Regions from separate parts of the Mesorhizobium sp. 01N446 genome, predicted to be linked through region 1. Evidence: predicted binding sites of a transcription regulator. Region 1 holds the regulator's gene; each other region holds the start of a gene.
The links. The regulator PhoB, encoded in region 1, activates phosphate uptake and scavenging genes when phosphate is short. The targets are predictions, from matches to a motif close to TGTCATNNANCTGTCAT.
Positions count from the first base shown of each region.

Region 1 (7,584 bases):
GGGCCGGCCGGCCTTCGCGCACCGAGATCGCGGCGACCACCGGCCTCAGCCATTCGACCATATCGGCGATTTCCTCCGACCTGATCGGTGAAGGCATCCTGGCCGAGGGCAAGCCGAGCGAGGCCGGCGCGCTCAAACGCGGCAGGCCGCAGGTCGGCCTTGGCCTCAACCCGGAGGCCGCGGCTGTCATGACCGTGGTGCTGTCGCTGAATTTCCTCTCCGTCGCCGTCATCGACTATGCCGGCCAGGTGATATCGGAGGAACAGCGCCGGCTGGACACGCTGACCATGTCGCGCGAAGCGCTGATCGGCGAATGCACGGCAATCGTGCGACGGCGGCTCGAGGATCCCGACATCGATGTGCGCAGCGTCGCCCGCATCGCGCTGGCGATCCAGGGCATCACCGACACCGAAGCCCGGGCGATGCTCTGGTCGCCGATCACGCCGCAGACCGACATCGCCTTCGCCGACATACTCGAAGCCGAGTTCGGCATCCCCGCCACCATGGAAAACGACTGCAACATGATGGCCGTGGCGCTGCGCTGGCGCGATCCCGAGCGCTACCGCGACGACTTCATTGCCATCCTTTTGTCGCACGGCATCGGCATGGGCCTGGTGCTGAAGGGCGAGCTCTTCACCGGCACCCATTCCTCGGGCGGCGAATTCGGCCACATGATCCATCGGCCGGGCGGCGCGCTCTGCCGCTGCGGCCGCCGTGGCTGCGTCGAGGCTTATGCCGGCAACTATGCCATCTGGCGCAACGCCAGGCAGCTCAGCGAGGACACCGAGCCGGTGGCCGATGTCAGCGACGCGCAGATGCGGGCATTGGCCGCCACGGCACGCGAACGGGACGGGCCCGAGCGCGAAGCCTACCGCAAGGCCGGCGAGGCACTTGGCTACGGCCTCGGCAGCCTGTTCGCGCTGATCGATCCCGCGCCCGTCGCCATGGTCGGCGTCAGCGCCGCCGCCTTCGACCTGATCGAGCCGGCACTGCGCGAGGCGATCGCCCAGACCGCTGGCGGCCAGCACTCGAAATCGATCTCCTTCGACACCGAGCCGAACGAGCTGCCGCTGATCCGCGAAGGCTGTGCCATGCGCGCGCTGACCTTCGTCGACCAGGAGATTTTCGCGCCGGGCGTGCAAACGAAAGCGGGCCTTGCCGCCAAGAAAAACGTCGCCTGAATCAGGTCGCTTTCAATCTTCCCTGATCGCGTAGCCAGCGCCGCGAATGGTGCGGATGACATCCGGCATGCGGCCATTGTTGACCGCCTTGCGCAGCCGGCCGACATGCACGTCGACAGTGCGTTCGTCGATGTAGATCGTCTCGCCCCAGACATTGTCGAGCAGTTGGCTGCGCGAGAACACGCGGCCGGGGTGGCGCATCATGAATTCGAGCAGGCGGAATTCGGTCGGTCCGAGCCGGATCTCGCTCTTCTTGCGATAGACCCGGTGCGATTCGCGGTCGAGCACGATGTCGCCGACCTTGAGCACGCTGGACAGCACTTCCGGCTTGGCGCGGCGCAGCAGCGCCTTGACGCGAGCCATGAATTCCGGCGTCGAGAACGGCTTGACCAGATAGTCGTCGGCGCCGGTGGACAGCCCACGCACACGGTCGCTTTCTTCGCCCCGTGCGGTCAGCATGATGATCGGCAGCCGCTCGGTCTCGGGCCGCATCCGCAGGCGCCGGCAGAGTTCGATGCCGGACACCGCCGGCACCATCCAGTCGAGCACCAGGAGGTCGGGCACGTTCTCCTGCAGGCGGATTTCGGCTTCATCGCCGCGTGTCACCACCTCGACCTGATAACCCTCCGATTCCAGATTGTAGCGGAGGAGCACGCCGAGCGGCTCCTCGTCCTCCACCACCATGATGCGTGGTGCGATCATCGCTTGGTTACCCCTGCGCTCAGGCCGCCGGCGCCGACATCGCCGTCTCGTCCTGCTTTGGACGGTTGGCGGGCAGTTGCGTGCCGGTCAGGACATAGTACGCGTTCTCGGCGATGTTGGTCACATGGTCGCCGATGCGTTCGAGATTCTTGGCGCAGAACAACAGATGCGTGCAGGCCGTGATGTTGCGCGGATCCTCCATCATGTAGGTCAGCAGTTCGCGGAAGACGGAGGTGTATTTGACGTCGATGCGTTCGTCGTCGGCGCGCAGCTTCGCCAGTGCGGCGGCATCGCGCGCCGCATATTCCTCGATCACGCCCTGCACCTGGATCAGCACCAGCTGCGCCATGGCGTCGATGGAATGCGACAGGTCGCGCGGCGTGGAGCTGAGGCCGACGGTGCCGACGCGCTTGGCAATGTTCTTGGCAAGGTCGCCGATGCGTTCGAGATCACCGGCCATGCGGATCGAGCCGACGACATGACGCAGATCGTCGGCCATAGGCTGGCGCTTGGCGATCAGCGTGATGGCGCGGTCGTCGAGCTCGCGCTGGCGCGCATCCATGATGGCGTCGTCGGAGACCACGCGCTGGGCGAGCGCATTGTCGGAATTCAGCAGCGCCTTGGTGGCGCCGCCGACCATCGAGCCGGCGAGGTCGCCCATGTCGCTGATCAGCCTGCTGATCTGTCCGAGATCCTCGTCGAAGGCTGCGACTGTGTGTTCGGCCATGATCCTGGTCCTCGTATGCGTGCGATCAGCCGAAGCGGCCGGTGATGTAGTCTTGCGTGCGCTTCTCGCGAGGCGACGTGAAGATCTTCTCGGTTTTGTCGAATTCGACCAGTTCGCCCAGATACATGAAGGCCGTCTGCTTCGACACGCGCGCGGCCTGCTGCATGTTGTGGGTGACGATGACGATCGTGTAGTCGGCCTGCAGCTCGTCGATCAGTTCCTCGATCTTGGCGGTCGACAGCGGGTCGAGCGCCGAGGCCGGCTCGTCGAGCAGGATGACTTCCGGCTTCACCGCCACGGTGCGAGCGATGCACAGCCGCTGCTGCTGGCCGCCCGACAGGCTGAGGCCGCTGGCGTTGAGCTTGTCCTTGACCTCGGTCCACAGCGCCGCGCGCTTCAGCGCCTGCTCGACACGGCCGTCCATTTCGGCCTTGCTGATCTTCTCATAGAGCCTGACGCCGAAAGCGATGTTCTCGTAGATCGACATCGGGAACGGTGTCGGCTTCTGGAACACCATGCCGATCTTGGTGCGCAGCAGGTTGAGATCCTGCGAGCGGTCGAGAATGTTCTGGCCGTCGAGCAGCACCTGGCCCTCGGCGGTCTGCTTGGGATAGAGCTCGTAGATGCGGTTGAAGACGCGCAGCAGCGTCGACTTTCCGCAACCCGAAGGGCCGATGAAGGCGGTGACGCTGCGCTCGGGCAGCGACAGCGTGATGTCCTTCAGCGCCTTCGACTGGCCGTAGTAGAAGTTGAGGTTCTTGACCTCGATCTTGGCCTTGGTCACCGCCTCGGCGGCGATCGTCATGTCTGGAGACAACATCTGGCTCATTTGTCCTCTCTGCGTCCGGTCAGGCTGCGCGCAAAGATGCTGAGCGCGAGAACCGTCAATGTGATGATGAGTGCGCCGGTCCAGGCCAGCTGCTGCCATTCCTCATAGGGACTGAGAGCGAACTGGAAGATGGTGACAGGCAGGCTGGCCATCGGCGCGTTTAGATTGCTCGACCAGAACTGGTTGTTCAGCGCCGTGAAAAGAAGCGGTGCGGTCTCGCCGGAGATGCGCGCGATCGCCAGCAATATGCCGGTGACGATGCCCGAAAGCGCGGCGCGATAGGCAACCGAGCGGATGACCACCCAGCGCGGCGCGCCGATCGCGGTGCCGGCTTCGCGCAAGGCGTTCGGCACCAGGTTGAGCATGTCCTCGGTGGTGCGCACGACGACGGGGATGACCAGGATGGCAAGTGCCACGGCACCGGCGATCGCCGAGAAATGCCCCATCGGCCGCACCATCAGCTCATAGACGAACAGTCCGATGATGATCGACGGCGCCGACAGAAGAATGTCGTTGATGAAGCGCACCACCGTGGTGAGCTTCGAGAAGCGGCCGTATTCGGCCATGTAGGTGCCGGCCAGCACGCCGATCGGCGTGCCGACGATGATGCCGATGATGGTCATCACGATGCTGCCGTAGATCGCGTTGAGCAGGCCGCCGGCATCGCCGGGCGGCGGCGTCATTTCCGTGAAGACCGAGAGCGAGACGCCGGCCAGGCCCTTGTAGAGCAAGGCGCCAAGGATCAGCGCCAGCCAGGCAAGGCCGATGCCGGCCGCGACGACGCACAGCGTCATCATCACGCCATTCTTGCGCTTGCGGCTTTGGTGAAGCGATGCGGCTGTCGACATCGGTCAGGCTCCCGTGCGGGCATCGATGCGCATCAGCATGTAGCGTGCGATGGCAAGGATCAGGAAGGTGATAACGAACAGGATCAGGCCGAGCGCGACCAGCGAGGAGGTGTAGAGATCGCCGACGGCTTCGGTGAATTCGTTGGCGATCGTCGCCGAGATGGTCGTTGCCGGCGCGAACAGCGACGTCGAGATGCGGTGCGCGTTGCCGATGACGAAGGTCACCGCCATGGTCTCGCCGAGCGCGCGGCCCAGAGCCAGCATGACGCCGCCCATGATGCCGATGCGGGTATAGGGAATGACGACCCGGCGCGTGACCTCCCAGGTCGTGCAGCCGATGCCATAGGCCGATTCCTTCAGCACCGACGGCACCGTATCGAAGACGTCCTTGGTGATCGAGGTGATGAACGGCAGGATCATGATGGCCAGAATCATCGCCGAGGTCAGCAGGCCGATACCATAGGGGGGACCGGCGAACAGGCCGTTGAGGCCCGGAACGCCGTGGAACACGCTGATGATGAAGGGCTGCACCGTCGTCTGCAGGAACGGCGCCAGCACGAACAGGCCCCAGATGCCGTAGATGATCGACGGGATGCCGGCCAGCAATTCCACCGCCATGCCGATCGGGCGCCGCAGCGGGCGCGGGCAAAGCTCGGTGAGAAAGATGGCGATGCCGATGCCGAGCGGCACGGCGATCAGGATGGCGATGGCCGAGGTGATGATGGTGCCGTAGATCGGCGCCAGCGCACCGAACTTCTCCGTCACCGGGTTCCAGCTTTCGCTGGTCAGGAAGGAGAAGCCGAAGGTCGACAGGGCTTGCCAGGAACCGGCTACCAGCGAGATCGCTACGCCGCCGAGCAGGACCAGCACCAATATGGCAGCGGCGCGGGTCATTCCGTGGAAGATCGAATCGGTCAGCGCGAACCGTCGAACGGTGGCGTCGCGCGAACTTCTAACGGCTGGCAAGGCTTCCTGGACAGCGCTCATGTCAAGCTCGGCTCTTTCAGTTGAAGGAAAAGGAGCGCCGCGGGCGCGGCGCTCCTTTGGAGGATATCACTCGCCGGCGTAGACGGGCTTGCCGCCGGCCTGGATGTCGGCCTTCCAAGAAGCCTTGATCAGGTCGACGACGCTGTCGGGGATCGAGACATAGTCGAGCGCCTTGGCGGTTTCCTTGCCGTCCTTGTAGGCCCAGGCAAAGAACTTCAGGGCTTCGCCGGTGGCAGCGGCATCATCCGGAGCTTTGTGGATCAGGACCCAGGTCGAGGCAGCGATCGGCCAGGTGGTGTCGCCGGGCTCGTTGGTGATGATGACGTTGAAGTTCTTGGCAGTCTTGAAGTCGGCATTCGAAGCGGCAGCGCCGAAGGACTCCAGCGACGGCTCGACGACCTTGCCGGCTGCATTCAGCATCTTGGAGTAGGACAGGTTGTTCTGCTTGGCATAGGCGTATTCGACGTAGCCGATGCCGCCATCCGTCTGCTTGACGGTGTTGGCAACGCCTTCGCTGCCCTTGGCGCCGACGCCCGTCGGCCATTCGACGGCGGTGTCCGAACCAACCTTGTCCTTCCAGTCGGGCGAGAGCTTCACCAGATAGTTGGTGAAGTTGAAGGTGGTGCCCGAGCCGTCCGAACGATGCACGACGGCGATCGCGGTCGACGGCAGGGTGAGGCTGGGGTTCAGCGCCTTGATAGCGGCATCGTCCCAGGTGGTGATGGCGCCGAGGTAGATCTGGGCGAGCGTCTTGCCGTCGAGGACCAGTTCGCCCGGCTTCACGCCCTGGAGGTTGACGATCGGCACGATGCCGCCCATCACCATCGGGAACTGCACGAGGCCGTTCTTTTCCAGATCGGCATCGGACATCGGCTTGTCGGTGGCGCCGAAGGTCACGGTCTTGGCGATGACCTGCTTGATGCCGCCGCCGGAGCCGATCGACTGGTAGTTGAGGCCGATGCCGGTGTCCTTCTTGTAGGTGTCGGCCCACTTGGCGAACACCGGATAGATGAAGGTCGAGCCCGCGCCGGAAAGGTCAGCTGCGATGGCTGCGGAAAGGGTGAAGGTAGACGCTGTAGCCATTGCGATCGCAACGGCCGCCGAGCGGATGAAATGTCTCATGTGGCCTGCTCCTGTTCGGAAGATGGTCTCTCGGCGCCATTCCTAAGCAGCGCCCGCTGAGGCCAATAGCGATGGATTATAACAGTCGCATGACAGTTTCGTGTCAGCCCGGTAACGCGTCGCCGGCACTGGAAAAGGTGGTGGCGTCGGATGGCCGTGACCTGATCCGAGTTTGCGCCCGAAATCAGGGGCTTGAGCCATCCACCGGCCGGAGCCGCCGCCGGATTCGACGGGGCTTTCTCGGATGAAGAAAATCCGGGCGGGAGCGCGTTGCTCAAGGCCAGAGCGTGTCATGGCCGGGCCATCGCCAAAAACAGGTCCGTTGGGGTAGGTTGACGCTGTTTGTTGCCGGCGGTCGCTGCTCCCGCCCGTAACTGCAAGGGCGGAATTCGATTTAGCTATTGTCCCGGCTCGGCGCCGCCTTTGGTATGGTGCGATCGCACCATAGGCATTGCACGCAGGGGTAGCAGCATTATTCGCGATTGATTCTCCCGGTCTGGTCCCTTCGGGCCTTGGAGCCGGACGACGCCCTGCTATCCCGCGTTACGCTGGACCTGGCGGCCGGAGCCGATCCAGCGCTCGACCTTCTCCAGGAGGGCCCTGGGACTGATCGGCTTGGGCAGATAATCGTCCATGCCCGCCTCCAGGCAGCGTTCGCGATCGCCCTTGAGCGCATGCGCGGTCACGCCGACGATCGGCACATGCGTGCCGGTTTCATGCTCCAGCTGGCGGATCGCGGCGGTCGCCTCGAGCCCGCTCATTTCCGGCATCGAGACATCCATGAGGATCATGCCCGGATTGAGCTTGCTGAAAGCCTCGAGCGCCTTGCGGCCATTGCCGACGATCTCGAAACCGTAGCCGGTCTCGCCAAGGATCTGGGTGAAGACCATCTGGTTCACCTCATTGTCCTCGGCCACCAGGATGTCCAGCTTGTGTCCGTCGCCGCCAGTGGCGGGCAACCTGGGCCGAATCGGCGGCGGCTGCAGTTGAGCGCGCTGTTCGGCCGGCGCCAGCGGCGGCTGGGGAGCATCGGGCCTTCCGGTTGCAAGCGGCTGCACGGCGTCGCTGTCCGTGGCGTGGCGATGGCGCTGGATGGTCGCCACCAGCGTCTCCAGGAGCACCGAGGAGCGCGCCGGCTTGATCAGCTGGGCGTCGATGCCGAGATCGCGGTAGCTGGTGTTGGCGAGC
Region 1 covers NZ_JBFTRA010000001.1:1,613,143-1,620,726, reverse strand. Annotated here, with positions in the region: gene AC1DPX_RS07860 (ROK family protein) at 1-1,181, shown strand, start outside; gene phoB (phosphate regulon transcriptional regulator PhoB) at 1,194-1,883, opposite strand; gene phoU (phosphate signaling complex protein PhoU) at 1,903-2,610, opposite strand; gene pstB (phosphate ABC transporter ATP-binding protein PstB) at 2,636-3,439, opposite strand; gene pstA (phosphate ABC transporter permease PstA) at 3,436-4,287, opposite strand; gene pstC (phosphate ABC transporter permease subunit PstC) at 4,291-5,274, opposite strand; gene pstS (phosphate ABC transporter substrate-binding protein PstS) at 5,341-6,396, opposite strand; gene AC1DPX_RS07825 (response regulator) at 6,930-7,584, opposite strand, start outside.

Region 2 (7,584 bases), on a different contig from region 1:
GGTGAAGCGTGCCTGGGGGCCGGCCTTGCCCAGGGATATGATGGGCTGGGCGCTGAGCATGTATTTCTTGCCGCCCTCGAAATTCGGCGCGACGAGGCCAGTGGCGCCAACCGTCAGATACCAGTCGCCGGACAGCCAGCCCAAGGGACCGTCACCGGCCTCGGCCGCGGAGGCGCCCAGCAAGGAGGCGGTCAGAAGCAGCGGAATCGCCCGGACAATACGCATCGATACCCCTTACGCGAAACACGCCGGAACAAACACCCGGCATCGCTCAAGCCATGGCGCCAGTTCGGTAAAATTTGACTTAACATCCGTAACAGTTGCGTCGGCCAACCTTGTGTCCGGCCACGCCGGATCAGGCGCGGCGCGGCGCGGTCGGCAGGTCCAGCAGCCCTCTCACGGTCTTGCTGCCCTTGCCGACAATGCGCACCGATCCGTCGTCGCCCACCTCCACCGTCGCACCGTTGGCAAAGCTTAGCGACCAGCCGTCGCCCCTGGCGTTGCGGCGGCGGTCGGTAAGCTCGATACCGGCAGCGGTGACAAGGGCGACGATCCCGTCAGCGTTCATCGCTTTCCTTCCGACACGGGCCTTCAATTGAGGTCGAGCCCGGCGGTAAGATCGCCGAGCGGCGGTTCACCATGCACCGCAACGGCCCTGTCGCGAACCACGATGCCGTGCAGCACCGGCAGTTCGAAGCGCTCCGTGATGAAGCGCAGGATCGAAGTCGTGTCGTAGGGCGTCTGATCGACATAGCCGTGCTTGGCGAAGGGCGAAACGATGATGGCGGGGACGCGTGAGCCTGGCCCCCAGCGGTCGCCCTTGGGCGGAGCTACGTGATCCCAGATGCCGCCATTCTCGTCATAGGTGACGACCACCAGCATATGCGGCCATTGCGGGCTTTTCTCCAGATGGGCGACGACGTCGGCGATATGGCGATCTCCGGCTTGGATGTCGGCATAGCCGGAATGCTCGTTGAGATTGCCCTGCGGCTTGTAGAAGGAAACCTGTGGCAGGGCGCCGTCGTCGATCGCCTGGATGAAGCTAACGCCGCCCAGCCCACCGTCACGCAGATGTTCGCGCCTGGCTTCGGTGCCGGGCGCGTAATTGGCATAATAGTTGAACGGTTGGTGGTGGTACTGGAAATTCGGAACCGGCGCGTTGTTGCCATGGTCGAGCGTGTACTGCCAGGCGCCCGAATACCATGCCCAGGTGACGTGCTTGAGGCTAAGCATGTCGCCGATGGTCGGCTCCGTCTGGGGCGGCAGCGTGGTGGGCTTGGACGGATCCGCAAGGAGCCTATCGCCGCCAGGCGCCGGATCGTTGCCGCTCGGTTGGTAAGGCGGCTGCATCGTGTTCACCGCGTGGAAGTCCGGCGTCAGATTGCCATCGGAGACAAATTTCGGAATGCCGTCGCGCGCCGATTTCGGCGAATTGTCGGCGATCTTCAGCGCTGTGCCGCTATCATCCGTCACCGAAATCGATGGTTTGGCCGGGCTCTTGTCGGCATCGGCGTAGTAAGGCGCGCAAGCGCAGATCAGCCATTGGTGGTTGAAAAACGAGCCGCCGAACCCACCCATGAAGAAATGATCGGCCAGCACGTATTTCTGCGCGACCGCCCACATGTCGGTCTTGGAAGCGTCCCAGTTGCTCATCGGCATGGCGCCTGAATCGGCCCAGGCAACGAACATGTCGTTCTTGCCGCCGTTGATCTGCATCTGGTTCTGGTAGTAGCGATGCCAGAGATCGTGCGTCGTGACGCTGAGCGGCACGTTGAAACCCTTCGGGTCGTTCACGGTGAACGGCGCGTTTGGAAGGTGCTCGGTCATCGCCTGCGTCACCGGCGGCGTGACGCCCTTGGCGGTCAGCCCGTCCCACACCGGCGGCAGTTCGGACAGCACCGAGCCGTCACGGTCGCGCTGCTGCAGGCTTTCCTGGCTGGCTTTGTCGATGCCTTCGGCACCGGGAAAATGGCCATAGAGATTGTCGAAGGCGCGGTTCTCGGCGAAGATGACGACCACCGTTTCTATCTTGGCGATGCCATCCGGCGGATCGCCGGGCTGTGCTGCGAGTGCGCAAGCCGCAGTGGCAGCGAACAGGGCGAGAGTTGAGGAAAACAGGGCGAGTCCGTGGGATCGCTTCATTGTCATACCTCCCTGATGCAAAGCCGGATGACACCAGCTTCGCGGCGCCTTTGCAATAGCCACCGCGCTGGACGGGTAGTGCCATTGGGATTACCTTCCTTTCAACCGCAGGATGCGCGGCCAGATGTGAAGGGAGACGGATCATGACCTTGCAAGGCGATGCCCTGAAAGACGCGATCGGCCGGACGCGGGACAAATGGGGATGGTTTGTGGGGCTCGGCGTGCTTTTGCTGATCTTCGGCGGCATTGCCTTTGGCAATCTGTTCATCGCCACGGTCGCCTCGGTCTATGTCGTCGGCTGGCTGATGCTGATGGCCGGCATCATCGAGATCCTCCATGCTTTCGGGGTAAAGACCTGGAGCCGCTTCTTCTACTGGCTGCTCAGCGGGCTGCTTTACGCCATCGCTGGCTTCTTCGCCTTCGACAATCCGCTGCTGGCCTCGGCGGTGCTGACCTTCCTGCTGGCCGTTGCGCTCGTCGCCTCCGGCGCGCTGCGGGCCTGGGTCGGCTACAGCCACCGTCCGGAACAGGGCTGGGGCTGGATCGTCGCGGCAGGCCTCATCAGCGTGCTTGCCGGCCTGATCATCGCCATGGGTTGGCCGGTCAACAGCCTGTGGGTGCTCGGACTGTTCCTGGCGATCGACCTGATCTTCCAGGGCTGGAGCTTCATCGCGATCGGACTGGCGCTGAAAAAGTAAGTCAGAAAGCAATGGCCGCGTCGAGCTGCGAAAGCGGCTTGACGCCGGCGAGCAGCGCACTCGCCTCGGCTTCATCGCGCTTCATCTGCACCACCAATGCATCGAGGCCGTCGAATTTGATCTCGCTGCGCAGGAAGCCGAAGAACGAGACCTCGCAGGTCTCGCCGTAGAGATCGCCGGAAAAATCGAAGACGAAGGTTTCCAGAAGCGGCGCGCCATTGTCGTCGACGGTCGGGCGCCGGCCAAAGCTGGCTACACCATCATGCAACGTGCCGTCGGCGCGGCGGAAGCGGACGGCATAAATCCCTTCCTTCAGAGTCGCTTCCGGTGAAAGCCTCATGTTGGCAGTAGGAAAGCCCAGCGTGCGGCCGAGCTGCTGGCCGCCGATCACTTCAGCCTCGACCGTGAAGCGATAGCCGAGCAGGCCGGCAGCCTCGGCCACCTCGCCATCGCAGAGCAAGGCCCGGATCCGGCTTGACGAAACCACCTCCGCGCCCTCGTCGCGAAAAGCGTCGACGAGCGTGACGCCAAAGCCATGGCGTTCGCCGGCCGCCATCAGATAGGCCGGTCCGCCCTGGCGGTCCTTGCCGAAATGGAAATCGAACCCGGTCACCGCGTGGGTGATGCCGAGCGTCCTCTCCAGCACGCCGGTGACGAAGGCTTCCGCCGACAGCGCGGCAAAGTCGCGCGTGAACGGTTGCTCGACGAGCGCGGCAAAGCCCAGCAAGGACAAGAGCCGCGCCTTCATCGGCGGCGGCGTCAGCACGAACAACGGCATGTCGGGCCTGAAGACCTTCCGCGGGTGCGGTTCGAAGCTCAGCACCAGGGCCGGCACGTCACGCCGCACAGCCTCGGCCAGCGCCCGTTCAAGCACCGCCTGATGGCCACGGTGGACGCCGTCGAAATTGCCGATCGCGACAACGCCGCCACGCAAGTCGGCGGGCAGTGGCGCCGTCGCGGTGAGATGCTGGAAGCCTACCATCACCACCTACTGCAGTCTGACCATGACGGCCACGGGACGATAGCCGTGCCGCTCCAGGAAGAGCCCGAGCTTGGCCGGATCCGGCCGGGATGCATCGCCGTAGTCGCGGGCATGGATGCCGCCGGAGACATAGAGAACGTCGAAACCATTGTCGGCCGCGCCCTTCACATCGGTCATCATCCCATCGCCGATGGCCAATATCCGGGAACGCTCGACCGGCCGGCCAAGCACCTCCGCCACCTCCTTCATCGCGAGATCGTAGATCGGTGCGTAGGGCTTTCCCGCGATCAACGTGCGGCCGCCGAGCTGGGCATAGTCGCGCGCCAGGGCGCCGGCGCACCAGATGATGCGCTCGCCCCGCTCCACCATGATATCGGGATTGGCGCAGATGAACGGCAGGTTCCTGGCCCGCAACCGGCGCAAAAGGTCGGTATAATCCTCAGGCTTCTCGACCTCGTCATCGAACAGTCCGGTGCATACGACGCCGGCGGCCTCGAATTCCTCGACGAGCTCGACATCGAGACCGTCATAGAGGGTGAGATCGCGGTCGGCGCCGATGTGGAAGATCTTGCGTGGACCTTCGGCGATCAGGTCGCGGGTCACATCGCCCGAGGTCACGACACGGTCGTAGGCTGACGGCGGAACACCGATCACACTCATCTGGGCCACGACATCGGCGCTGCGGCGTGGCGAATTGGTGATGAGAACAACGGGAATACCGGCAGCCCTTGCCCTGGCCAGCGCCGCCGCGGCCGCCGGAAAATGCCATTCGCCATTGTGCACCACGCCCCAGACATCGCAAAGAATTGCCGAATAGGCTTTGCAGACGTCTTCGAGCGAGCCGACGATGTCAGGCGAATTCGCCATGCCGTTTCCTTCAATATGAGCGTTGCGAGTGCCGTGGCCGACGGTTCGCCGCAGCGGATTCGAATTATCCGAACCGATCCATGCTGTCACCAGCTTTCACCGGGAGATCGGCGCGAAGGCCACCCGCGCGCCCGATCGGGAGCATCCGCCGGCGGCCAAAACCGCGACTGTACAGCGTTTGGTTAACGCGCGTTGAAAGCCCGGCTCGATCTTGGACATATTACGGCAACCTGAAATTTAACGATTTATGACAGTGTCTCGACCGATAATCGATTTGGCGGGGGTAGTTTGGTGCAATGATCCGGAGATTCGGAAGCGATCGGCGTGGCAATTATGCACTCATGACGGTCCTCGCCACGGTACCAATCATGGGCGGCCTGGCGCTCGGCGTCGACTATACGGAAATGACGCGCCAGCGACAAAATGCCTTGAACGCCCTGGACGCCGCCGGCGTCGCCACTGCCCAGCAGATCGTTGCCGGCGCCAGCGACGCCGACGCCAAGGCGTATGCCAAGAATTTCTTCGAAGCCAATCTCGCGCATATCGATCCAGCCAACACCACGCTGGCCGTGACGCTGCCCAACAACAACGCGGGCGGCGGCACCTTGAAGCTCTGCAGTACCTTGACCTACAAACCCTACTTCCTGCCGACGGCAAAAATGCTGGTGGGCGGCAGCACCGCCAACAGCGACATCAGCTTCGGCGCGTGCTCGGAAGTCCGCCTGAAGAATACGCTGGAAGTGTCGCTGGTGCTCGACAATTCCGGCTCGATGACGGAACTCGGCAAAGGATCCAACAAGGTACGGTTCGACCTCCTCAAGGATGCCGCCAAACAGCTGGTCGACCAGTTGGCTGGCCAGGCCCAGATGATGAAGCAGGTCACCAAGCCGGTCCAGTTCAGCCTGGTTCCCTTCGCCGCGTCGGTCAATGTTGGCCCCGGCAACGCCTCGGCATCCTGGATGGACACCACCGGGATTTCGCCGATCCATCATGAGAATTTCGACTGGGCGAGCATGAGTTCGACCTATTCGTCCACCAAGTACGCCCAGAATATCGCCGGCGTCTGGTACGCCAAGGGCACCGGTTGGGACGCAACCCAGAAGGACCAGCCGCTGACCCGCTTCTCCATCTACAACCAGATGAAGCGCACGGCCTCGGCCACCTACGTGGCGCAGTTCAAATGCACCTCGACCTATTCCAACGGCTCCTGCAAGACCTGGCAAAGCGGCTACAACTATACCTATGGAAACGTCGCTTCCTGGGGCGGCTGTGTCGAGTCGCGGCCTTATCCTTACAATATCGACGACACCGCGGCGGCGACCGGGACGCCGGCGACGCTGTTCGTGCCCATGTTCGCGCCCGATGAAACCGATCTCACCGACAGCAACATCCCGGCTCGCCCCGCCAACAACAATTGGATTGCGGACGGGTCGTCGGGCAACAGCGCGGCACGCCAGAGCTATATGCCGAAATATTTTACCGACCCGGGCACCACGGTTACTCCAGCCTACGGCATGGATGCCGGCCCCAATACGAGTTGCAGCACCACGCCTATCACGCCGCTGACCGATGTTTCCACGACGGCCGGTGCGGGCGCGGTCAAGTCTGCGATCGACGCCATGGCTGCGGATGGCGCCACCAATGTGCCTGAAGGCATGGCATGGGGCTGGAGGAGCCTTTCCAGCGCTGCCCCGTTCACCGAGGGCAGACCCGAGACAGAAAGAGGCAACGACAAGGTTCTGATCGTCCTGACCGATGGTGCGAACACCTATTACACACCAACGTCGGTGACGGCCCAGACCTACTCTGGAACCAACTGGAACTATGGTGGAAACGATCTGGCGGGCAGCAAAGCCATCTATTCGGCGCTGGGCTACATCGTGCCGTTCAGCAACGCCTACAGCTATGGTCGGATGTTCCTTGGCACCAGCGGCAGCGTCAGCAAGACCGACTATTCAAACGCCAACTACACCAAGGCGATGAACGAGTACTTCACGACGTTGTGCAACAATGCCAAGGCCGCCAACATCATGGTCATGACCATTGCGCTCGACCTCGATGCCAATAAGGCGGCGGAGAAAACACAGATGGATGCGCTGAAGGCCTGCTCGTCGGATTCCCGCTTCAGCAAGGATCCGGCCGATCCGAGTAAGCCGATGAAACTGTTCTGGAATTCGACCGGGGCGACACTGTCCGACGATTTCAAGGCGATCGGCAACGAACTGTCCAACCTGCGCATCGTCAGCTGATCGACAGGTTCCGCTCGCGAGAACGCCCTGCCCCGACAGGGCGTTTCGCTGTTGGACCGGGTCGGGCCGCAGGCTTGCATTGGTTAGCGGTTGGTGAAGCGCCAGCCAAGCAATAGAGCGGTTTCCCAAACCCGTCCTTCAGCGTTTTGTGAAAAGCTGGCGTCAATCGAGAATCCGCCGGCGGGGGCCGCTGCAAGACATGCTTGAACTTTGGCGTCAGTTCCGCCGCGACAGGCGCGGCAACTATGCACTTATGACTGTCGTGGCGATGGTGCCGCTGATGGGCGGCCTGGCGATCGCGGTCGACTTCACGGAAATGAACCGCGAAAAGCAAATGGTGACGAATGCGCTCGACGCCGCCAATTTCGCCACGGCGCGCCGGCTGACGGAAGGCGCGACCGACGACCAGTTGAAGGCTTATGCGCTCGACTTCTTCAATGCCAATTTGAACGATATCGATCCGGCCAGCGCGACGCTCAACGTCACCTTGCCCAGCAGCACCAGCGGCGGCGGCCTGATGACAATGACGGCGCAGCTTGCCTACAAGCCCTATTTCTATCCTGGCTTCGCCCAGATCGTCGGCAAATCGACAATCGATGCGAACCAGAATATCACCTTCAGCGTCACCTCCCAGGTCAGGCTGAAG
Region 2 covers NZ_JBFTRA010000009.1:119,602-127,185, reverse strand. Annotated here, with positions in the region: gene AC1DPX_RS28220 (MipA/OmpV family protein) at 1-225, opposite strand, end outside; gene AC1DPX_RS28215 (hypothetical protein) at 356-568, opposite strand; gene AC1DPX_RS28210 (acid phosphatase) at 592-2,142, opposite strand; gene AC1DPX_RS28205 (HdeD family acid-resistance protein) at 2,286-2,840, shown strand; gene AC1DPX_RS28200 (bifunctional riboflavin kinase/FAD synthetase) at 2,842-3,822, opposite strand; gene AC1DPX_RS28195 (TIGR01459 family HAD-type hydrolase) at 3,829-4,689, opposite strand; gene AC1DPX_RS28190 (TadE/TadG family type IV pilus assembly protein) at 4,986-6,938, shown strand; gene AC1DPX_RS28185 (TadE/TadG family type IV pilus assembly protein) at 7,138-7,584, shown strand, end outside.
Region 2: the regulator PhoB is predicted to act here: its motif matches at 2,143-2,159, upstream of AC1DPX_RS28210 (acid phosphatase).

Region 3 (7,584 bases), on a different contig from region 1:
TTGCCCGAACCGCCGGGTTGCGGGCCGCATTACACGAAAAATGGCCGAGGTCCAAGGTGAAATGGTCTCTTTTCACAGGCCCGCCATATCCGTCAAATCATTGCCATGCCGCCATTGACGTGGATGGTCTGGCCGGTGACGTAGGCGGCTTCGTTGGAGGCGAGGTAGACAACGGCGGACGCCACTTCGGCACTCGTGCCCATGCGGCGCGTCGGAATCGCCGCCATGATCGCCTCCTTCTGCTTGTCGTTGAGCTTGTCGGTCATGGCCGATTCGATGAAGCCCGGAGCAACGCAGTTGACGGTGATGTTGCGGGTGGCGATCTCCTGCGCCAGCGATTTGGAGAAGCCGATCATGCCGGCCTTGGAGGCGCAGTAATTGGTCTGGCCGGGATTGCCGGTCACGCCAACCACCGAGGTGATGTTGATGATGCGGCCATGGCGGCGGCGCATCATCGGATGGGTGAGTTCGCGCGTCAGCCGGAAAACAGCGGTTAGATTGACCTCGAGGACGGAGTCCCAATCGGCGTCCGACATGCGCACGAACAGGCCGTCCTTGGTGATGCCGGCATTGTTGACCAGGATGTCGACGCCTTCGAGCTCGGCCTCCGCCTTCTGGCCAAGCGCCTTGACCTCGTCGCGGTTCGACAGATTGGCCGGGAACAGCTTGACCCGGTCGCCGAGTTCGCCCGCCAAGGTTTCCAGTTTCTCGATGCGGGTGCCGTGCAGGCCGACAATGGCGCCTTGCGCATGCAGCACGCGGGCGATCGCCTCGCCGATGCCTCCGGATGCGCCGGTGACGAGCGCCTTGCGGCCGGTCAGTTCGAACATTTTCGTCTCCTGATCTGAGAAAACACCCTTCACACGGGTGGGGTCAAATCGCCAGTGGATTATGCAAGAGCGGCCAGCGCGGCCTCGACATCGGCCGGTGCGCCGACGGCTGCCGTCGCAATGTCGCGGTTGATGCGCCGTGCAAGGCCGGACAGCACCTTGCCGGCGCCGATCTCGTAAAGTGTCGCAACGCCGTTGGCGCCGAACCATTCCACCGTTTCGCGCCAGCGCACGCGGCCGGTGATCTGCTCGACCAGGCGCCGGGCGATCTCGTCGGGATCGCTGGTCGGGGTCACCGTGACGTTGGACACCACCGGCACCACCGGCGCATGCTTCGTCACACCGGCGAGCGCCTCGCGCATGACATTGGCCGCCGGTGCCATCAGCGCCGAATGGAAGGGCGCCGAGACCTGCAGCATCAGCGCCCGCTTGGCGCCCTTTTCGTTGCACAATTTGGCTGCCAGCTCGACCGCCGCCTTGGCGCCGGAGATGACCAGCTGGCCGCCGCCATTGTCGTTGGCGATCTGGCAGACCTTGCCGGACCCTTGCACGGCCTCGGCGCAAGCGGCTTCGACATCCGCCTGCTCCAGCCCGATGATGGCCGCCATGGCGCCCTCGCCGGCCGGCACCGCCGCCTGCATGGCGTTGCCGCGGATGCGCAGCAGCCGCGCGGCATCGGCGACGGACACAAAACCGGCTGCGGCAAGGGCCGAATACTCGCCCAGCGAATGGCCGGCGACATAGGCGACCTTGTCCTTCAGCGAGAAACCGCGCGATTCCAGCGCCCTGATCGCCGCCAGCGAAACCGCCATCAGCGCCGGCTGCGCGTTGGCCGTCAGCGTCAAGGTCTCTTCGGGACCTTCCCAGATCAGCTTCGACAGATTTTCGCCGAGCGCGTCGTCGACTTCCTGGAAGACCCTGCGCGCCTCGGGAAAGGCGTCGGCGAGATCCTTGCCCATGCCGACAGCCTGGCTGCCTTGTCCCGGAAAGGTGAATGCGACGGCCATGCGAGGGCTCCCGAAGACTGGTTTTACTTGCCTGATAACACGAATTTTCCCTGCCTGTGGCGCAAGGCAGGCCGCCAAGTCAAGCCCGGTTCAACCCTACCCCGGCTCCGAACCGCGCGCCGAGTGCCTGTTCCAAAAGGCTTTTTGGCGATCACTCCTGATGAAAACCGCTCACGAATCGTTCGCTGGCTCTTCTTATTTCCGCTACAGGCGCTAGCTTTGCGTGACAATTATATGACAATCGCGTGACTTGGGTTGTCGCTGGGTGGGAAGTTAAAGTGGCAAAGAGTTCGAAACGCGCGGGTAAAGCCGCGCCTCAATTCCTGGAAGACGATCCGTCCACCGGCTATCTGCCGGGCCGGGCATGGCCGGTCGTCCGTTACGGGCTGATCAGCCTTGCGATCTCGACCATCCTGGTGTTCGCCATCGAACTGATCGTGCGCGGCGACTTTGCCGGCACGGTCTCCTTCTTCCTTCAGCCGCTCAAGCCGGGCTGGACCACCATCGTCGTCTTCGCGCTGATCCTGATTGGCCTCGACGCTGTGCTCGGCCGCAGTCATCAGAGCCTGATGATCGTCGCGCCATTGACGCTGTCGCTGGCCTTTGTCGGCCATCAGAAGTCGCATTATCTCGGCGATCCGCTCTACCCGACTGACTTTCTCTACGCCCGCCAGATCGTCGCCCTGCTGCCGCTCCTGGTGCGCGACCGACCGATGACCGCGCTCGCCATGGTCGCCGGCATCGTCGCCGGCCTGTCGCTGCTCGTCTATGGCTGGCGGCTGTGGCGCCGCAAGGTTCCAGCGCTCAGCCACAAGGGCCGCCTTGCGCGGCTGACGCTGGCGGTGCCGCTGCTCGCCTTCTTCGTCTCGATCATGGACTATGCCACCTTCTCCTGGACCAGGGACCGGCTGCAGATCATCCCGATCATGTGGGACCAGAAGGAAAACTACGCCTCCAACGGCTTTGCGCTCGCCTTCGCGCTCAACGTGCCAATGGCGCATGTCTCGGCACCGCCGGGCTATACGGAGAAGGCGATCGCGGCGATCGAGCGGCCGCAGATGACGGCATCGGTGCCCGATGAAAAGCCCGACATCATTATCGTCATGAGCGAATCCTTCTGGGATCCGAACAGGCTGCCCGGCGTCACCATCACGCCGGATCCCATTCCCACCGTGCGGGCATTGCGGTCCGGTTCGATGTTCTCGCCTGAATTCGGCGGCATGACCGCCAACATCGAATTCGAGGCGCTGACCGGCTTTTCCAACGCTTTCCTGCCGGCTGGCAGCATCCCCTACCAGCAATATGTGCGCACGCCGACGCCTTCCATGGCGACCTTCCTGAAGAGCGAGGGCTACAGGGCGCGCGCCATCCATCCCGGCACCAACTGGTTCTGGAACCGCGGCGCGGTCTACGCCGATTTCGGCTTCAACGATTTCAGGTCGGAAGAGACGCTGCCGCCCATGGAAAAGCGCGGACCGCTGGCATCGGACGCGGCGATGACGGACGAGATCATCCGCGAAGCCGACGCCAGCGACGACCCGGTGTTCTTCTTCGCGGTCAGCCTGCAGAACCATGGCCCCTATGAACCAAACCGCTATTACAACCCGACCCACGCGGTGCAGGCGCCGATCAGCCAGTGGGCGCGCGACTCGCTGTTGAGCTATGCGGAAGGTTCAGCCGACGCGGACCGCGGCCTTGAACGGCTGATCGAATGGGCCAAGAAGCGGGAGCGGCCGACGATCGTCGCCTTCTTCGGCGACCATTTGCCGCCGCTTGGGCCGGTCTATGTCGAGACCGGCTTCCTGAAGGACAATGTCGCGCCGCGCAAGGAGCCGACACCGCAGGCCGCCCTCGACCATCACGAAACGCCACTGATCATCTGGTCGAACCGTTCCGGTCCGGTCGCTGATCTCGGCACGGTGAGCCCGGCGTTCCTGCCCTATCATATCCTGACTGCCGCCGGCATCACTCACCCCTACTATACGGGCTTCCTGGGCGAGATGCGGGAGCGCTACCGCGTGGTCGACCGCAACCTGCTTCTGACCCCGGCCGGCGAGGCCACGCCCGACTGGTCGCGGCAGAAAGAGATCGACCCGGCGATCCGCGATTTCCGGCTCATCCAGTACGACATGATGTTCGGCAAGCGCCACGCGGCGCCCGACTTCTTCCCCGAGACGGTCGACAAGGTCGTCGCCCACACGAGCTGAGGGGGTCCGATCCTTTGGAGGTGCGTGTGAGAGGCAGCTTAGTTGGTCAGCTGCAGCCTCGAGAACTTGTTGGCGATCTGCTGGAAAACATCCGGCAGCTTGGCCGGATCGTTGACCGCATAGTAGCCGCTCGGGTCCGAGGCGCAGGCACTGTACAGTGTGCGATTGGCGGCGGTGTCGGACTGCAGCACCATGGTGTAGATCTGCACGCCCTGGTTCTTCAACTGCGTGCACACGCTCTTGGTCCAGCCGTCGACATTGCGGGCCGCCGCCGTCTGGTTGTCCGACCCGAAGCGACCATCGGCCAGATATCCATAGGATGTATAGTCGGACTTGGTCGGCTGATTGCTGGCCCCGTAGACCACGTTCTCGCCGTCGGTGAGCAGCATGACGATCTTGCTGACGCCTGCCGTCTTGAACGGCGCACCGTCGGTATAGGGCGCGCCCGGCGACAGCACCCGCATGCCCCACGACAGGCCCTCCGAAACGTTGGTGCCGGAGCCGTTCCATTCCGTCATCTGGCTCGCCGCCTTGCGCAACTTGTCGAAATCGTCGGTCAGCGGAACGACAGGAGTGGGACAGGCGCGGTTGGGGCCAACGGTGAGGGCGCCGCTTGTCTCGGTGACGATCTTTTTGGTCGACGCGACATATTTGGCGACCTTTTCCAAATCTCCGCGCGTCAGTGCGTTGACCACGGCGGAAGTTAGATCGCTCAGGTCGATATCGAGCACATTGACGCCCGGCTCTTTGAGCTTCTCGTCGTCTATTGTGTCGTCGAGATAGGAATTGTTGTAGCCGGTGGCCGAATTGCCGTAGGAGCCGGACGGCTTGGCGGCCGGCTCCGGATCGTCAGGGGCGAAATAGGGCACGAACAGCGTGTCGGGCTTCGACGGATCGGGGGGCGTGTCTGAAATGTTGTAGGTGCCGGGCCGCGCCTCGACACAGCCTTTCCAACCGGTGTCTTTCCATCCGCCTTTCAGGCCGAGCTGCTTGAACAGGGCCATGTGGTTGGGCCGTTTGCCCTTGACGACGGGGAAATTGATGCCGTTGGTGGAGGACTTGCCGTGCAAGTCGATCCAGGACGGGTCGAACCCCTCGCCATTGACGTTGACCGCCGTGACGAAGGGTACCAGCGAGGCGCGCACCTGGCGCGTCGGCGATTTCGTCGCCTCGAGCGTGTCCAGCAAGGATTTCGTTGCCGTCCTCAACGCCGTCATGCGGGCACCGGCCATCGAGCCCGTATTGTCGAGCACCAGCACGACTTCGAGCTGATTGTTCGATTCGACCGCCGAGGCGTCGACGACAATGTGTCTGTTCTGGCCAAACAGGAAGGCGAAGTTCAAATTGATGTCCGCCGAGGCAACCGCCTTGGTCTTAATGAAGTTGACGCCCCTGTCGACACTCAGCGTCGCCTGCGCATTGGCGAGTTCGCCATGCCCGGCGATGTTGGCCTGGAAATAGCGGTCGAAGGCGTCGGTGCGGGTGATGTCGAGGTCACCGAGGTGCGAAGAGGCAAGATTTGCGGCGTCGAGCGCATTCTGCAGGTTGCTCTTGGCCCGCATGATGGTTGAGACGTCGACCGCGAATGCCACGGCCGACAGGATGGCCGGCAGACCGAGCGCCATCAGCAGCGCGAAATTGCCGCTCTTCGAGCGCCAGAATCTGTTGAGAAGCATCCTTACCCCCGGAAATGCTTACCGCTTGATATGCGCGGATCGCCCGGGCTTTTGCGCCTTCCTTGATGAATCGACCGTTGACGGCGAGGCCTCAACCCTGCACAACCTGAACTTGTGGTTAAGGGCCGGTTGCCGGAAGCCGCCATGTGATGACGGTGCTGCCGCCTGATTTTTGGCGACCTGCGACATCGGGAACGCGGCCTGCCCTTGCCTTATCAGCGGATTGCTGTATAGACGCCGCCAATCTGCCGGTCCCAGCTGGGGGCTGAACGGAGGGCCGGAGGTTTTATCAAAGCCTTCGCGTGAAGCCAGAAGTGCTTCCGCCTCCCGTGTCTCCGCTCTCGACCGTCTCGTCATGCTCCTTTCTTCCCCGCCCCTTTAACCGGGACCAGCGGGTCAGAGAAGTTGCAGAGGCTTTTGCCGCCGGGAACCGGGAGAGAAACGAAGAAAGGCACGAAGACATAATGGCTCTTTACGAACATGTGTTTCTTGCCCGGCAGGACCTCTCGCAGCAGCAGGTCGATGCGCTTGTCGAACAGTACAAGGGCGTCATCTCCGCGAATGGCGGGTCCGTCGGCCGGGTCGAGAACTGGGGACTGAAGTCCCTCACCTACCGGGTCAACAAGAACCGGAAGGCATACTACACGCTCATGGACCTCAACTGCCCGCCGGCAGCGCTCAACGAAATGGAGCGCCAGATGGGTCTGTCCGAGGATGTCCTGCGTTTCCTGACCATCAAGGTCGAGGCGCATGAGGAAGGTCCCTCGGCCATGATGCAGAAGCGCGAAGAGCGCTCCGAGCGCGGCAGCTTCGGCGACCGCGACCGTGGCGATCGTGGCCCGCGTTCGTTCGGCGACCGTGATCGCGGCGACCGTGGCGATCGTCCGCCGCGTTCGTTCGGCGACGCCGGTGGCGATCGTGGTCCGCGCCGTCCGCGCGAAGGCTTTGAAGGGGGTGCAGAATAATGGTCGACATCAACCAGATCCCGACCCGGCGCCCGTTCCATCGTCGCCGCAAGACCTGCCCGTTCTCCGGCGCCAACGCGCCCAAGATCGACTACAAGGACGTGCGTCTCTTGCAGCGCTACATTTCCGAGCGCGGCAAGATCGTGCCGTCGCGCATCACCGCCGTCAGCCAGAAGAAGCAGCGTGAGCTCGCCAAGGCGATCAAGCGCGCCCGCTTCCTCGGCCTGCTGCCCTACGTGGTCCGCTAACTCTTCCGAACGGGCGGTTCGCCGCCCGTTCCTTCCACCGGCCATGACGGGCATGACCGGTTCAGCCATCAAATCCCGAGTTGAGGCCAAAACCTCTAACTGCCGCGACAGGCAGGACAGCGACACCGGCGCTCAAGGCGCTCAAGCTTCCTGACCTGTTCCAGTGAATTTGGCGCTTGCGCCCAAAGAAAGGAACAAACCATGGAAGTCATTCTTCTCGAACGCGTTTCCCGCCTCGGCCAGATGGGCGATACCGTCAAGGTCAAGGACGGCTTTGCCCGTAATTTCCTGCTGCCGCAGGGCAAGGCGCTGCGCGCCAACGAAGCCAACAAGAAGAAATTCGAAGGCCAGCGCGCCCAGCTCGAAGCCCGCAATCTCGAGCGCAAGTCGGAAGCCAGCCAGGTTGCCGAGAAGCTGGACGGCAAGAGCTTCATCGCCGTGCGCTCGGCCGGTGAAACCGGCCAGCTTTACGGCTCGGTGTCGACCCGCGACATCGCCGAACTGCTGACGGCGGAAGGCTTTTCGGTCAACCGCAACCAGATCCTGCTCAACCAGCCGATCAAGACCATTGGTCTCACCAATGTGGCGATCGCGCTGCATCCGGAAGTCGAGGTCACCGTCACGCTCAACATCGCCCGCACGGCCGACGAA
Region 3 covers NZ_JBFTRA010000014.1:35,377-42,960, forward strand. Annotated here, with positions in the region: gene fabG (3-oxoacyl-[acyl-carrier-protein] reductase) at 93-830, opposite strand; gene fabD (ACP S-malonyltransferase) at 890-1,837, opposite strand; gene AC1DPX_RS32555 (LTA synthase family protein) at 2,083-4,044, shown strand; gene AC1DPX_RS32560 (pilus assembly protein) at 4,083-5,720, opposite strand; gene rpsF (30S ribosomal protein S6) at 6,185-6,685, shown strand; gene rpsR (30S ribosomal protein S18) at 6,685-6,933, shown strand; gene rplI (50S ribosomal protein L9) at 7,135-7,584, shown strand, end outside.
Region 3: the regulator PhoB is predicted to act here: its motif matches at 2,061-2,077, upstream of AC1DPX_RS32555 (LTA synthase family protein).

Region 4 (7,584 bases), on a different contig from region 1:
TCCGGCCAAGCGAGGGCGCCATCGCCTTCGAGGGCAAGCTCGTCTCCGGCACGCCGGACGGCATTGCCATGGTCTTCCAGAGTTTTGCGCTGTTTCCCTGGCTGACCGTGCTGCAGAATGTCGAACTCGGGCTCGAGGCGCAGGGCGTCTCGCCGGCCGAGCGCCGCAAGCGCGCTTTGTCGGCCATCGACCTGATCGGCCTCGACGGTTTCGAGAACGCCTATCCGAAGGAACTGTCGGGCGGCATGCGCCAGCGCGTCGGGCTCGCCCGCGCCCTGGTGGTGCATCCCAAGGTGCTTTTGATGGATGAGCCGTTCTCGGCGCTCGACGTGTTGACGGCCGAGACGCTGCGCACCGACCTGCTCGACCTCTGGTCGGAAGGCCGCATGCCGATCGAATCGATCCTGATGGTGACGCACAACATCGAGGAGGCCGTGCTGATGTGCGACCGCGTGCTGATCTTTTCGTCCAATCCGGGCCGCGTCGTCGCAGAACTGCGGATCGACCTGCCGCAGCCGCGCAACCGGCTGGACCCCGCCTTCCGTGCGCTGGTCGAGGACATCTATGCCCGCATGACCGCCAGGAAGGAGCCGGGCACGCCTGCCCGCGACGGCGTCTTCCCGGGTTCCGGCATCGCCATGGTGCTGCCGCGCGTCTCGACCAACCTGCTTGCCGGCCTGATTGAGGCCGTAGCCGCGCCGCCTTACAACGGGCATGCCGACCTGCCGCCGCTGGCCGCCAGCCTTCAGCTCGAGATCGACGACCTGTTCCCGATCGCCGAAACGCTGCAGCTGCTGCGCTTCGCCGAGTTCGCCGAAGGCGACATCCAGCTGACGCCGGCGGGCAAACGCTTCGCCGAAAGCGAGGTCGACGCGCGCAAGCAATTGTTCGCGCAGCAGCTCGCGACCTATGTGCCGCTGGCCGGTCACATCCGCCGCGTGCTCGACGAACGCGCCAACCACAAGGCGCCGGCCCGCCGCTTCCGTGATGAGCTGGAGGACCACATGTCCGAGGACTATGCCGACCAGACGGTGCGCGCCGTCATCAGCTGGGCGCGCTACGCCGAATATTTCGCCTATGACGAGGAGAGCGACCTGTTCACGCTCGACAACCCCACCTAACCAATCTGGGCGCCGCGCCTGGTTACGACACCGGCGCCGCGCCGCCCTCTTCGGTGCGCCGCGCGATGAACTCGTCGAGCACGCCGGCAGTGGCGGCAGCCGAAGCGGGCGGCTCGAAATCGGTAAGGATGCGTTTCCAGATACCGGTGGCGCGCTCGGTGGCGGTCTTTGATCCGTTTTGCGTCCAGTTGCCGAAGTTCGACCAGTCGGCCACCAGTGGCTCATAGAATGCCGTGCGGTAGCGCGACATCGTGTGGCCGGCCGAGAAGAAATGCCCGCCCGGCTGCACTTCGGCGATCGCCTCGAAACCGATCGCGTCGTCGTCGCCAGGAGTCGTCGCGCAAAGCTCGGCTATCGACTGCACCGCCTCGATGTCGGTGATCAGCTTCTCGAAAGAGACACTCAGGCCCCCCTCCAGCCAGCCCGCGGCGTGGATGCAGACGGTGGCGCCGGCAAGCACCGAGCCCCAAAGGGCGAACTGCGACTCATGGGCCGCCTGCGCATCGGAGATGTTGGCGGCACTGCCGGCGCCCGATCGCCAGGGAAGGCCGATGAAGCGCGCCAATTGGCCGGCCCCCAGTGTCGCCTTGACGTGCTCGGGTGTGCCGAACGCCGGAGCGCCCGACTTCATGTCGACATTGGAGGAGAAGGAACCGTAAAGCACGGGTGCGCCCGGGCGCACGATCTGCGCCAGTGCCAGGCCGGCCAGCGCTTCGGCATGCTGCAGCGTCAGCGCGCCTGCGACCGTGATCGGCGCCATCGCGCCTGCCAGGCAGAACGGCGTGATGACCAGGACCTGCCCGGCGCGGGCGAAGTCGATGATGCCTTGCGCCATTGGAATATCGAGCTGGCGCGGCGAGTTGGTGTTGATGATGGTGTAGCAATGGGCGCCAGCGCGGAATTCATCCTCCGACAGCCCGCGCGCCAGCCGGATCATCTCGAACCCATCCTCGACCTGCGGCGTTCCGCGAGCGAAGACAAAGGGGAACTTGTCGGACAGCGTCAGTTGCGCCCGGTTGACGGCATAGTGGCGAAAGCGGTTGTCGACATCCTGCGGCTCGATGCAGGGGCAAAGCATGTGCAGTACGTCGAAATGCTGGATGAGCTTGGTCAACTCCTCGAAGGCGCCGAGCGTTCCCGGCCGGCGGCCGCGTTCGAGATCGGTGACGTTCGGCGCGCCAGCGCCGGCGAGGAACGTCATCGAGCCGAGTTCGAGCAAAAGATCGCGGCTGCGGTCGCCCGCCAGCGCCGGAATTGATTTTGGCGCCGAGGCCAGTGCGGCGGCCACGATGTCGCGGCCGATGCGCACCATGTCGGTGTCCGGGTCCACGAGCGCACCGGCGCGGGCGAAAATTTCCCGCGCCTGCGGCAAGAGCACCTTGATGCCGAGTTCTTCCAGCACGCGCAGCGCCGTGTCGTGGATCGCGGAAATCTGGTCGTCCGAAAAGATCGGCTGCGGCATGAACGGATTCTTCAGCGACCGGTAGTTGGGATGGCGGCTGCTTTCGCTGCCGGCCTCGCCCGTGCGTCCACGCCGGCGCTCACGCCTGCTGTCTCGTGCCGCGTCATCGATCATCGAAAATCCTCCTCATTGCCGCATCGCCTTGCCCGAGCGATCGTAGGGCGAGGCCGCGATGACCCGAGCCGGCCGCTCGACGCCGACAATGTGCACCGAAAGCGCCGTCCCCTCCTCGGCAAAATCGCCGTCGACCAACGCCAGCGCGACGCTCTTGCCGATCGTGTAGCCAAAGCCGCCGGACGTGACGAAGCCGACGCGCCGGCCGTCGCGCCAGACCGGCTCGAAGCCGCTGGCGTCGGCATCGACGGCGTCGACCTCCAGCGTCACGATCCGTTGCGCGGCACCGGCATCGCGCTCCTTCAGCGCCGCCTCGCGGCCGACGAAATCGCCCTTGTCGAAGGTGATGAAACGGTCGAGGCCGGTCTGTCCTGGCGTGTAGCCCTGCGTGAATTCGCGCGACCAGATGCCGAAGCTTTTCTCCAGGCGCAGCGCATTCAGCGCGTAGTAGCCGATCTCGGCCAGGCCAAGATCCTCACCGGCGGCAAGCAGCGTGTCGCGCAGCGTGGCATGCATGGCCGCGGGGCAACTGATCTCGAAGCCGAGTTCGCCAGCGATGGAGAGGCGGGCGACCCGCGCCTGCACCATGCCGATGTCGAACGCGCCGCAGGCCATGAACGGCAGTGCCCCACCGGAGACGTCCTGATGCGTGGTCCGCTCGAGGATTTTCCGCGCATTCGGCCCGGTCAGCAGGAAGCCGCTCATTGCATCGGAGAGATCGGTGACGGTGACTCCCTCTCCCGCCTGGTTCTCGAACCAGCGCATGTGGAATTCCCTGAGATGGTAGGAGCCCATCAGCCAGTAGTCACTGCTGCCCCAGTTGATCACGGTGAGGTCGCCCTTCAGTCGCCCGTCCAGCCCGAGCATCGGCGACAGCCGCGCCTGTCCGGCTTTCGGCAGCTTGCAGGCAAGCAGCCGGTCGAGCCATGCCTCGGCGCCTGGCCCCGACACCGCATAGCGTGAGTAGGCCGAGATATCGACGAGACCGGCGGCACGCCGGACCTGCAACGCCTCGTCGCCGACGATATCGAAGGCGTTGGAACGCTTGAGCGTGGTGTTCTCGCGAAACCCCATCGGCGCGAAATAGGCCGGGATTTCCAGCCCCCACGATGCCGTCCATTCGCAGCCGGCCGCGCTCATGCCGTCATAGGCGCCGGGGCGTTTCAAGGGCCGGCCGGCCGGCAGCCGCTCATTGGGAAAGGTCATGACGAAACGGCGGGCATAGAATTGCCGCGTCGTCTGCCCGAGATATTCGCGGTTGGCGGCAAAGGCGCCGTAGCGGGCAATGTCCATGCCGAAAATGTCGGCCTGCGGCTCGCCGTAAATCATCCATTCGGCCAGCGATTTGCCGACGCCGCCGCCCTGGCTGAAACCGGCCATGACGCCGCAGGCGACCCAGTAGTTTTTCAGGCCGCGCACCGGTCCGACGATCGGATTGCCGTCGGGGGTAAAGGTGAAGGCGCCGTTGACCCATTTGCGAATGCCGGCGCTCGCCAGGCAGGGAAAGCGCTCATGCGCCCTGGCGAGTTCCGGGCTGATGCGGTCTATGTCTTCCGGGATCAGCTCGATGCCGTAGTCCCACGGCGCGCCGTCCATGTGCCAGTGCTTCGGGTTCTGCTCATAGACGCCGAGCAGCACGCCCTTGCGCTCCTGGCGCAGGTAGGAAAAGCCGTCGAGGTCGACGGCGATGCCGATCTCCCGGTCCAGCGCCGCGATCTCGGGGATGTCCTCGGTGATGAAATAATGGTGCTCCATCGGCGTCACCGGCAGGTCGATGCCGGCCATGCGGCCGAGCTGCTTTGCCCACAGTCCGCCGGCGTTGACGACATGCTCGGCAACGATGGTGCCCTGCTCGGTGACGACGTCCCAGTGGCCGTCCGCGCGAGACTTCAACTCGACGACACGGTTGCGCAGGATGATGTCGGCCCCGCGCTTCTTGGCGGCACCCGCATAGGCATGCGTCGTGCCGTAAGGGTCGAGATGGCCTTCGTTGGCATCGTAGAGACCGCCGAGCACACCGCTTACGTCGACGATCGGGCAGATTTCCTTGATCTCGTCAGGGGTCACCAGACGAGCCGTTTCGATGCCGACCGACTGGAACACCGCCCAGGCCGATTTCAGCCATTCCCAACGCTGGGGATCGCTGGCCATGTTGACGCCGCCGGTCATGTGCAGGCCGATATCCCAGCCGGACTCGGCCTCGATCTCCCGATAAAGCTTGATGGTGTAGTCCTGCAGCGCCGCGACATTGGGATCGGCGTTGAGCGCATGAAATCCGGCCGCCGCATGCCAGGTCGAACCGGCGGTCAGTTCGGCGCGCTCGATGAGCGCCACGTCGGACCAGCCGAACCGCGTCAGGTGGTAGAGCACCGAGGCGCCGACCACCCCACCCCCGATGACCACTGCACGGTAGTGCGACTTCAAGGCTTCCCTCCCGGTCTGTCAGAAGCGCACCATATACGCACTGGACATAAGTGTCCAGTGATGCGCCTGCACGCCCGAACGGATGCGTGGGGAGGATCCATTCTTCCGCCAGAGCGCGTGTTTTTCCCGGCCTGCGAATATCCCGGCGGGCACACATGCCGCCCTGTCACGCAAGCATCATGTTCGCGCCGTAGACCGCTTTTGGGGGGGCGCGCGGCATCATCGATGTACCGCCTCTTTAAGCTTTCGCTCTTCGGCCGCTCCGGCACATCTGTCACAAAGAGGATCATCCATGAAACACCTGCACCGAACCGCCTCGCTCGGCGTCGCGCTGGCCTTGTTCAGCGCCTTGACGCCGGCGCTCGCCGACGGCACCGCGACCGTCCTCGTCAACAAGGGCCTGGTCGGCGTCGGCCGCATCCCGGCCGCACTTCGTGACAAATTCGGCGAGACGTTCGGCTCGGGTTCCGGCATGGCGATCGACACATCGAGCTGGACGCATGAGGCCGGCACCTACAAAGGTTCGCTCTGGCTGCTGCCGGATCGCGGCTACAATGTCGCCGGCACCACCGACTACCGGCCGCGGATCAACACGATCGGCATCGAGTTCACGCCGGCGGCAGCAGGCGCCGCTGGCCAGGAGCAGACCGAGGTCAAGGCGACGCTTACCGACACCATGCTTCTGACCGACGACAAGGGCACTGATGCCACCGGTCTCGATCCGCTGTCGGATGTGCGCGCCGGCGCCGGCGACATGCCGATGCTGCCCGTCGCCACCAATGGCAAGCTCGCCCTCGACAACGAGGCGATCGTGCGGTTACCCGACGGCTCGATGTTCATCTCCGACGAATATGGCCCCAACATCTACCGCTTCTCGGCGCAAGGCCGCCTGCTGTCGGCGACCCAGCCGCCGGCGGCGCTGGTGCCGACGCGCAAGGGCGCGCCGAACTTTTCCTCGGACAATCCCGGCCCAGGTGCCGCCGAGCCCGATCCGAAGGATCCGGAGACCGGCCGCCAGAACAATCAGGGTCTCGAAGGCATGGCGATGACGCCGGACGGCAAGTTCCTGATCGCCGTGCTGCAGTCGGCGACCAGGCAGGATGGCGGCGATTCCGGTTCGACCCGGCAGAACACGCGGGCGCTGGTCTATGACGCTTCCGACCTCGCCCATCTCAAGCTGGCGCATGAATATGTCGTGCCGCTGCCGGTGTTCAAGGATGCCAAGGGCAAGACCAAGGTCGCCGCGCAAAGCGAGATCGTGGCGCTGTCGGACACGTCCTTCCTGATGCTGGCGCGCGACAGCGGCAACGGCCAGGGCGTCAGGGGCGACACATCGCTTCTGCGCCAGATCTTCGTCGTCGACGTTTCGGCGGCAACCGACATCGCCGGCGGCCCCTTCGACGCCGCCGACATGCCGGTCGCGCCCAAGGGCGTGCTCGATCCGTCGGTGACGCCGGCCAGGCTGACGCCGTTCATCGACATCAACGACAATGCGCAGCTCAATCGCTTCGGCCTGCACAATGGCGCGCCGAACGACCACAACAACCTTTCCGAGAAATGGGAAGCAATGTCGCTGGCCAGCGTTCTCGATCCGAAGCTGCCCGACGACTATTTCCTGTTCGTCGCCAATGACAACGACTTCCTCGCCCAGGACGGTTTCCAGGTCGGCGCGCCCTACAAGGCCGATGACGGCGCCAATGTCGACACCATGTTCCTGGTCTATCAGGTGACGCTGCCCGGCCTCGCCAAGAAGTAGTTGCCTTTATCCGGGCGGGCGCGCATGTCGCGTCCGCTCTGCGGTTCGCCGATCAAATGGTGGTCTTTCGGCCACACCTCGCTTTTGAAAATGCGCCTGCCTTGAGGCGACTGTCGTCTCGCGCTCAGATCTCGCGCCACTTCATAGTCTTCTTTACTTGTCGAGATTCCTTCTCATGCGCGCACGCCATGTTGGCAGCGAGAGGCCAACGAGGCCAAACAGCGTAGCCCAGAGGATACTTTGCCAACCGCTATTGATCGAATTTCCGAGATAGATCGACCAAAGTACGATGACCGAAGCGTGCCAGGAGGGTCTCCCGGCCTCGTCAGGCTTCACACGGACATCCGGAAACTCAAACTCGCTCTTCGTGAGGTCACTGATATTGCTTCGCTTATAAGGGTGAACCACGCTACAAGGCGGAAGCGCTCGACGAATTAAGCGCAGTCGGGTCCAAAACTTATAATTCAGCCGGTATATTCGCGAAGAATAGCCAGTTCCGCTTCTCAGAACACGTTCTGCTGTGCGCTCCCCAAGTACCATCAAAGCGTTGGTACGCTTTGCGTTGAAATTCAGAGTCCCCATAAGCATGTTGCCAAGGTCGGTTGGCGGTGAAAAGACGACTAACTTTATTTTGTCGAAGTGGCTAAGAGCAGCGCTGTAGGCCTCAGCGCTGATTTGCGGTGGACCTTCGACAAATATCGCCTGCA
Region 4 covers NZ_JBFTRA010000002.1:519,098-526,681, forward strand. Annotated here, with positions in the region: gene AC1DPX_RS10875 (ABC transporter ATP-binding protein) at 1-1,121, shown strand, start outside; gene AC1DPX_RS10880 (trimethylamine methyltransferase family protein) at 1,144-2,697, opposite strand; gene AC1DPX_RS10885 (GcvT family protein) at 2,710-5,121, opposite strand; gene AC1DPX_RS10890 (esterase-like activity of phytase family protein) at 5,414-6,877, shown strand; gene AC1DPX_RS10895 (patatin-like phospholipase family protein) at 7,031-7,584, opposite strand, start outside.
Region 4: the regulator PhoB is predicted to act here: its motif matches at 5,286-5,302, upstream of AC1DPX_RS10890 (esterase-like activity of phytase family protein).